DNA from 2 places in the Allorhizobium sp. DMC15 genome. Region 2 is predicted to be linked to the other one. Evidence: riboswitches for the same ligand, from Rfam matches in the RefSeq annotation. Region 2 holds a riboswitch; the other holds the start of a gene.
What was found. A riboswitch is a leader RNA that binds a small molecule or an ion and turns the genes downstream of it on or off. The one in region 2 is predicted to bind cobalamin.

Region 1 (4,537 bases), 860 kb from region 2:
AGACTGCCTCCAATATTGGGACGTATCAGATGCAGCAAATGAAGAACCCGGCGGCCAGCATTGCGCTTCGCGTCGCGACCGCCATGCACCAGATGGGCATTGACGGCCTGCCGCGCAATTACGAGCTGGTCTATGAAGCCTATTCAGGCAGCAACCCGGAACTGGTGCGTGATTTCATCGCCCTCGGCAAGGTCAAGACGCAGGAAGCACTCGATGAACTCGGTCGCAAATATCTGCCACACCAGCATGAGGATGGTCTGCTCAGCCGTCAGAATGGCCAGGTGCGCGCCGAGATGAGCAATTTCATCTCGCTGCTGAATGAAGAAAAGATCTCGCTCACCGATTACGGCCGCGTCATCGGTCACGCCTCCCGCACCATCCTGACCGAAGCGGATCTGGAAGGCACGCCGCTCGGCCAGTCGATCAAGATGCTGAAGGCGGCGACCGAGAAGCGGGCCCACCAGAACAGCAACGTCGTCCGCGCCGTGGTCGACAAGACGGCGGCTTTGGCAGACCTCCAGCGCGAGGCGGAGGAAGCCGAAGCGGCGAAATTCGTCGATCCGATGACCGGACTGGCCAGCCGCCGCGCCTTCAACAAGGCCGTCGCCAAGATCTATTCCAATCCGGAAATGCCGGTTCTCTGCGGCGTCGCTGTCGGCGAAATCGACGATTATGCCCGCATTCAGGAACAGATGGGCCCGACCGTCGCCGAGCGCCTGTTGATGCAGGTCGGCAAGGTTCTGGAAGCCGTCTCCGGCGGTGGCGATCTCGCCTGCCGGTTTGATGGCGGCCGTTTCGGTCTTCTGCTCTACACGTCGGATCAGGATGAGATCAGCCGAGTCGTCGACCTCGTGCGCGGCAAGCTGAAGGCGAGCGCCCTTGTTGGCTCGAACGGTGGACGCAGCCTGGGCCAGCTTTCCATGTCCTTCGGCATCTGCTTCTCGGAGCAGGCTCCGAACGCCTTCGACTTCACCAACTTCGCTGAGAAGGCGCTCGCAACGTCCAAGGCAGCGGGCGGCGACACCGTTACGGTCTATGGTGCGTCGGATTACGTCTCGAAGGACTGGCTGCTCTACAAAAAGAAGCCGGTTGGCGGCTTCGGCGCCTGATTCTGACGGATTGGTTCAGAGCTTCGCGATGATCTTGCGAAGCTCTGCATCGCGCGCCCCGAGCATCAGCACATTGCGCAGGGCTTCTTTGGGATCATGGGTCCGGAACAGCAGGCCGTTCTCACGGATCGAGCGGTCGATCGCCATGGCCTTTGTCTCTGCTTCAGGCTTCACCGCGACGGCGAAATACATCCGGGAATAATTCTGCCGGATGCGTTCGAAGAATGTTTCGCTCTCGCCGATCTCCGCAAAGAAATTGGCGATATAGAAGGCCCAGCGCACATCGGCATATTGGGCGAAATTCGTCCGCGCGGCCGTCACGTGACAGTAGCCCAGATGCGGACTGTCGGTCAGCGTGCGGTGAAAGATGATTTTCGGAAACTGAATGGACCGGTGGAAGGAATTGATCCTGGTATGCGTCGTGTCCGCTGCCGCTTCCAGCCGCTTGCCGGTTCGCTCCGCCACTTCCTCATAGGTGAGATAGCGCCGCTGCTCAGGCACCCAGTCGTCGCGATGGCGCGAAATGCGTCCGGTTCGCAGGAATTCGGTATGCGCCGCCTTGACTGGAGCCGCAGTCTTGTCGGTCTTGGATGCCGCGAAGTATCTCAGTTTCTGCATGGTGACGCTCTGACGGTGCCCGGCTTTGTATCTTGAGCTTACCGCAGCATGGTTAATCATGATTTGATGGTATTCTGCAGCGCCGAGGTTTCGCGAGGCTTGCCGCAGCGCAAATCTTTGGATCGTCCTTCGATTGCCCGTTTGCGCCATGGTTGAAACGAAGAAATTCATCCTGTTGCTGCAGTTTCCGGAAATATAAGGGGAATCTCTGTTTTCTCTCCGCGTTTTCAGATCCTGTGGCATGTCGCAAACGATTTCGGCCGTGTCGTTTCGCAGTGCAGCGCCCCCCGGTCGACTGTGTTTAGATGATAACAAGCTCGAGGTGCCGCCCTGCTAGGGAGGGTGGGAAATCGGGAAGCCGGTCGAAATCCGGCGCTGCCCCCGCAACGGTGGTGGAGAATGCGCTTCGGCACAAAGCCACTGGGGGAGACCCTGGGAAGGCGCCGGCGCGGTCCGCGAATGGGCCACTCCAGAGCCCGGAAACCAGCCTCGGGAAACGAACAATCAAGGTCGCGGCGGGCGGCCGGGGATAGCCGTGTTCTGCCCATCCCAAGGGGCGGTTCCCTGCTGCGCTCCTCATCCGCCGATATAGGATAACGAGGACGACATGGACCTGCAGACCACGGCATTGCGCCAGTTGAAGAACCGCCGCGAAGGCTTCAGCCTTGAACAGCCCTTTTACATCGACCAGGATTACTTCAAACTCGACATGGAGACGATCTGGTATCGCGACTGGCTGTTCATGGGCCACGACTGCGAGATCCCGCGCGCCGGCAACTACTTCACCGTTCAGGTCGGCGATTATCCGGTCGTGATCGTGCGCGGCAAGGATCAGGTCATCCGCGCTTTCCACAACACCTGCCGCCACCGCGGCCACCGCGTTTGCACCCAGGACAAAGGCGCCTCCGCCAAGCTCGTCTGTCCCTATCACCAGTGGACCTATGATCTCGATGGTTCGCTGGTCTTTGCCCGTCAGATGGGCGAGAACTTCGACAAGGCCGACTTCGGCCTGAAGACGGTCCATTGCGAAAGCGTCGCCGGCTACATCTTCATCTGCCTGGCCAACGAAGCCCCGGATTTCGCCCCCGTTCGCGCTTCGATCGAGCCTTACATGGCGCCGCATCGGCTGTGGGAGGCCAAGGTCGCCCACAAGACGACGATCATCGAGAAGGGTAACTGGAAGCTCGTCTGGGAAAACAACCGTGAATGCTACCACTGTGCGGGCAACCACCCAGAACTCTGCCGCACCTATCCGGAAGCCCCGACCGCAACCGGCGTCCAGGGCGCCGGCGACGATCCGTTTATTGCCGAACACTGGCAGCGCTGCGAAGCCGCTGGCCTGCCGTCCGAGTTCAAGATGGACCCTTCGGGCCAGTTCCGTACTGCCCGCATGCCGCTGATCCAGGACGCCGAAAGCTACACCATGTCCGGCAAGCGCGCCGTCAAGAAGCCGCTCTCCGCCGACGTGCCGATCAGCCACATCGGTACCATGCTGCTCTTCCACTATCCGACGACCTGGAACCATATCCTCGGCGATCACGCGATCTCCTTCCGCGTCCTGCCGATCTCGGCGGAGGAAACCGCCGTCACCACCACCTGGCTGGTCAACAAGGATGCCGTCGAAGGCGTCGACTACGACCTCGAAGAGCTCACCCATGTCTGGACCATGACCAATGACCAGGACCGCTCGATCGTCGAGGAAAACGCCTTCGGTATCCGCTCGCCGGCCTATGAACCGGGCCCCTATTCGGTCGATCACGAGGGCGGCGTCATGCAGTTTGTCGAATGGTATTCGAACTTCATGATTGAGCGTCTGCAGGGCGACAAGGCCCGCCTCTCGGCGGTGGCATAAAGATGAACATCGCGGTCAACCCATACCGTCACGTCGACGAGATGCATCCCTGGTCCGACCGGGAGCATCTGCTCGAATGCGTTGCCGTCACGCCGGAAGCACCCGACGTGATGACCTTCACCTTCAAGCCGAACAAGCCGAACCTCTGGTTTCGTTACCAGCCCGGCCAGTTCGTCACGCTGGAGATCCCGGTCTCTCCCGAGCCGGTCATGCGCACATACACGCTCTCTTCCAGCCCCTCGCGCCCTTATACGGTCGCGGTCACGGTGAAGGCTCAGGCCGAAAGCATCGGCACCCGCTGGATGTTCGACAACCTGAAGCCGGGCATGGCGCTGAAGGCTTTCGGCCCGCTCGGCGACTTTTCCTATGCCCGCCATCCGGCCAAGAAATACCTCTTCGTCTCGGCCGGCTCCGGCATCACGCCAATGATGTCGATGACCCGTGACATGAGTGACCGGGCACCCGACAGCGACATCACCTTCCTCAACTGCGCGCGCTCGCCTGACGACATCATCTTCCGTTGGGAGCTTGAGGCCAAGGCCCGCGAAATGCCGCATCTGACGCTGGGCTTCATCGTCGAGCAGGTGTCGCGCGGCCAGCTCTGGTCAGGCCTGAAGGGTCGCATCGACAAGGCGAAGATCGCCCTTCTGGCACCTGACTTCCTGGAACGGACCGTCTTCTGCTGCGGCCCGGCGCCCTTCATGGCAACCGTGCGCGAGGCCCTCGAAGGCGCCGGCTTCGACATGAAGAATTATCACGAGGAAGCCTTCCAGCCGGTCAAGCCGGAGCCGCTCGTGGTGGTCGCCGATCATGCCGATGGCGAGCAGCCGACCAAGGTCAAGTTCGCCATGTCCGGCAAGGACGGGCTCTGCGCCCCCGGCCATACCGTGCTACAGGCCGCCCGTGCGGCCGGCGTGCGCATCGGTGCGGCCTGCGAATCCGGCCTCTGCGGCACCTG
Region 2 (4,537 bases):
GCGCCGGCTTCGGCCACGCCCACCGTCGCCGATTCCGATTCGGGATCGGAGGGAACGATCTCAACCTGCCGCAAACCGTACCGGTCCTTCAGCGCTTCCGCCAGTTCGAGGCAGGCCGCAATCGGATGATCCAGCCGGACCTTGATCAGGCGTTCCGCGATCGACAACGAGACCAGACGTTGAGCGCTCTGACGTGAGATGCCCATGAGGGCTGCGATTTCATCTTGGGTGCGACCCGAAACATAGTAGAGCCAGCCGGCCCGCGCGGCATCGTCCAGTCTTGTCTGTCCTTCACTGCGCCGCGCCATGACACCTCGCCTCCCCGATGGAAACAGTGCTGCCAAGTTTGCGAGCCGCTGTCAAATGGCGCCGAGGCAAGCAGCCGCCAGGAACCACCCAGCTTTTGGCCGGTTGGAACTCGTGTCCGATCAGGGAGAGAGCAGATGAACAGGAAATGGCAACTCGTGGCGATACTGGCCGCCTTGGCGATTGCGCTCGTCATGGTGTTTGCCGCTGAACTGCTACAGGATGACACCCAAACGGCCCCAACCGATGCGCCGACACGGCACGATTCCGTTCCCGGCTTACCGCCAAGCGCGACCGGCGATATCAGCAATCCTTGAAACCGGTGGCGGGCGACGATCGATCGCACTCTTTGCCCAAATAAAAACGATCCCGCCGAAGCGGGATCGAGGTGGGAGCCCTGAGGCTGCCGGGGGAGGTTGGGGGAACATACTGACGATCAAACGGCCCAGAGTTCCAATTGTTCCACAGCGGGAACATGGTTTTTGACGGACTGCGATCGGTACTGGTTGGCACCAAGCGCAATCATGTGCGCGCGTGTGTTCCTCTCTCTGCAAGAACTGTCTGACCCCGCGCCCTCTTCGAGTTCGGCGCTAGGCTCACTGTGCGTCGTCGTCCGATGTCTTCATTGCATCGCCCAGGTTCCGTTTGACCGGGTCCGACAGGTTTTCGCCTTTGGCATCGCGGTCGATGTCGGGGTTGTCTTCTGCCGGCAGATAGCCGCGTGGCCGGTTCTCCTGTGGCCCTTCCCAGCGCGGGGACTGGTCCGTCGTTCCTGCTTTGCCGTCCTTTGGACCGTTCATACCCATTTTGATCTCCTGCGTTTTCATCTCCCTTCCAACCGCAGTTTCATGCGACGGTTCCCCCGGAACATTCGCCGGCGGCTTCTGTTTGTCGGATGGACTTCAACGCGAGGCATGGGAGAAAAAGGATGACGAAGCCACACGTGGTCATCATCGGTGCGGGTTTCGGCGGCCTGGCCTGCGCAAAAGCGCTCGGCAACAGTGATGTCAGGGTTACCGTCATCGACCGCCGCAACCACAATCTGTTCCAGCCGCTGCTCTACCAGGTCGCAACCGCCGCCCTCTCACCCGCCGACGTTTCAGAACCGATTCGTCGCACCCTTGCGCGTTATGACAACATCCGCGTGCTGATGGGCGAAGTCTCCGGGATAGACGTGGAGGCAAAGCAGGCGCTGCTCGCCGACGGCGCCCGCATTTCCTATGACCGCCTCGTCATCGCGACGGGATCAGAATACAATTACTTTGGTCATCCCGACTGGCACAAGCACGCGCCCGGCCTCAAATCGGTGCACGAGGCCCGCCAGATCCGCCACCGCCTTCTGCTCGCCTTCGAACGGGCCGAACGCAGCACGGACGAGAGCGAGAAGCGCAGGCTTCTCACGAGCGTGGTCGTGGGTGGCGGCCCGACAGGCGTGGAGATGGCAGGAGCGATCTCGGAACTCGGCACCTTCATGATCGCCAATGACTTCGACAGCCTCGCTCACGACCAGTTTCGCGTTCTGCTGGTCGAGGCGGGGCCCAGGATTCTGGCGGGCTTTCCGGAGGATCTGGCCGATTATGCCGCGAACTATCTGACCCGGATCGGCGTCGAAATCCGTGTGAAATCCGCAGTGGAAGAGATAGAGGCGACACGCATTCGTATCGCGGGAGAATGGCTCCCCGCTGGTTCCATCGTCTGGGGCGCCGGCGTCAAGGCGTCACCGGCTGCCCGTTGGCTCGGCGTCGAACCCGGCGCTGCGGGCCGTATCCCGGTCAATGCCGATCTTACCGTGCCCGGCCGGCCGGGCATCTACGCACTCGGCGACACGGCACTCACCCTCGGCGCTGACGAAAAACCCCTGCCGGCACTTGCCCAAGTGGCCAAGCAGCAGGGCACCTATCTGGGGAAGGCGCTGCGCGCGGAACTCTTGTCCGGCAGAACCCCGGGACCGTTCGCCTTTCGCAACCGGGGCAATACCGCAGTCATCGGCCGCAACGCCGCAATATTCGATTTCGGCCGATGGCATTTGAAGGGGCGCCTTGCCTGGTTCCTTTGGGCGATCGTTCATGTCTGGCTGCTCGTCAACTTCGAGAAGCGGCTGTTGGTCAGCATCCAGTGGGTCTGGCGCTACGCAACGCGGCAGCGCGGCGCACGGTTGATCGATGAGCACGCAGCAGATCGCCTGCGGTCCGTGCCTTGAAAGACCAACAATTCGATGGCCTGACGAAAATTCCGCTTCCGCGATCAAAATCGGTTGACGAATGTAATGTTATTACATATCGAACAATTGACGCAGGACATGCTTGACCAGTCTGTCGCGGAGGCTCTATGCAGGAGGCGACGGTTCCCCCACCGGATGACTCCGAGGGGATTAATAGGGAACACGGTGCGGAAGACCCTGTAGGGACCAAGACCGTGGCTGCCCCCGCAACTGTAAGCGGATTGCCGTCCATTCTCGCGGCGCGAAAGCGTCGGGCCACTGCGAGCGATCGTGGGAAGGCAGATGGACGACAGATATTCGCAAGCCAGGAGACCTGCCGTCAGATGAGTGAGAAACGTAGCGGACGGGGTGTTCCGATGGATACGAACTGGCTTGCAGACCGCGTCTTTCGCGCGGCTTCATGGTTGCCATTTTGCCTCCGGAGAAGTCCTGCGGAGGAAAGACTTGCCGGACATCATCAGCGATAGTTTCAGCAGGCCTGCTGGAATACACGGCGTGACCGCTGCCTTTCTCTTGGGGAGGGTTGGACGATGAGTTGTGATACCAGGGGCATATCCGTCAGGGCAGTTGACCTCGGTTGGGGACCCAGAACCTCGCAGTTTCTTGTGCGCAACGTCTCCTTTTCGATCGGGGGCGGGGATCGCCTCGCCATTGTAGGCCCGAACGGCGCCGGCAAGACGACACTTCTGCGTTGCCTCTATCGCGGTGTGACGCCGCTTGAGGGCAGGGTAGAAGTCGATGGCCAGGACATCGCCGATCTGACGCCCCGTCAGGTTGCCCGCCGGGTTGCCGTCGTGTTGCAGGAAATGCCGGCCGATTTTCCCTTCACCGTCCAGGACGTCGTCTTGATGGGACGCGTACCCTGGCGGGAAGGCTTGACCGGCTGGACTGCGCAGGACCGCGACGAAGCCCGCCATGCACTGGAACATCTGGATCTGCTCTCCCTTGCGTCCCGTCAGTTCTCCACGCTGTCCGGCGGTGAGAAGCAGCGCGTTCTCGTGGCGCGCGCGCTCGCGCAAAATCCGGAGGTCATCATCCTCGACGAGCCGACCAACCATCTCGATATCCGTCATCAGCTGGAGATCCTGGCCCTACTGGCCACCTTGCGGCTGACAATCGTCACCACCTTGCACGACATCAATCTCGCAGCCGATTTCGCCACCCATGTCGCGCTGATGCAGTCGGGCCGCATGACGGCCTTCGGCCACCCCGACGAGGTCCTGACCGACCATGCCATTTCCGGCACCTTCGGCGTTCTCGCCGAACGCCAGCATATGGCGAGTGCCGGCTCCTCGCGCTTTTCATTCTCCCTTGCCAACTCCTGATTTCGAAAGAACCAAGATGGTCTCGTTCCGCCTGTCCTCCGCCGCCACATTCCTCATCGCTGTCCTCGCCGCTTCGGCAGCCGGCGCCTTTCCTGTCACGGTGAAGAGCTGCAACCGCGATGTCACGTTCGAGGAGGCCCCCAAACGCGCAGTCTCCAATGACGTCAATCTCACCGAAATGATGCTGGCCCTGAAACTGCAGGACCGCATGGTCGGTTATACCGGCATCTCTGGCTGGAAGACGCTGGATGAGAGCCTGCGCGAAGGTGTGAAGGAACTGCCCGAGCTTTCTCCCAAATATCCGAGCAAGGAGGTCCTGCTCGAAGCCGATGCCGATTTCTATTTTGCCGGCTGGAACTACGGCATGAAGGTCGGCGGCGAAGTGACGCCCGAGACGCTCAGCCCCTTTGGCATCAAGGTCTATGAACTGACGGAATCCTGCAGCCACATCATGGCCAAGGCCAAACCCACCATGGACGACATGTTCGTCGACCTGCTCAACCTCGGCACGATTTTCGGCGTCGAGGATCGGGCAGAGGCCCTGGTCGCCGGTTACAAGACCGGTTTGACAAAGGTCCAGGAGCGCATCGGCACCATCAAGGAGCCCGTTCGCGTGTTCGTCTACGATTCGGGCACCGAAAAGCCGTTCACCTCTGGCCGTTTCGGCATTCCGACGGCCATGATC

Region 1: another riboswitch for cobalamin. It lies ahead of ACT53S_RS04555 (aromatic ring-hydroxylating oxygenase subunit alpha); the one in region 2 lies ahead of ACT53S_RS00390 (ABC transporter ATP-binding protein).

The regions. Positions count from the first base shown of each region.
Region 1 covers NZ_JBQUZB010000001.1:942,882-947,418, forward strand. The annotation lists gene ACT53S_RS04545 (GGDEF domain-containing protein) at 30-1,109, shown strand; gene ACT53S_RS04550 (DUF6656 family protein) at 1,125-1,727, opposite strand; cobalamin riboswitch at 2,031-2,233, shown strand; gene ACT53S_RS04555 (aromatic ring-hydroxylating oxygenase subunit alpha) at 2,335-3,579, shown strand; gene ACT53S_RS04560 (hybrid-cluster NAD(P)-dependent oxidoreductase) at 3,582-4,537, shown strand, end outside.
Region 2 covers NZ_JBQUZB010000001.1:85,540-90,076, forward strand. The annotation lists gene ACT53S_RS00370 (sugar-binding transcriptional regulator) at 1-308, opposite strand, end outside; gene ACT53S_RS00375 (hypothetical protein) at 444-623, shown strand; gene ACT53S_RS00380 (hypothetical protein) at 903-1,112, opposite strand; gene ACT53S_RS00385 (NAD(P)/FAD-dependent oxidoreductase) at 1,235-2,506, shown strand; cobalamin riboswitch at 2,631-2,862, shown strand; gene ACT53S_RS00390 (ABC transporter ATP-binding protein) at 3,058-3,852, shown strand; gene ACT53S_RS00395 (ABC transporter substrate-binding protein) at 3,869-4,537, shown strand, end outside.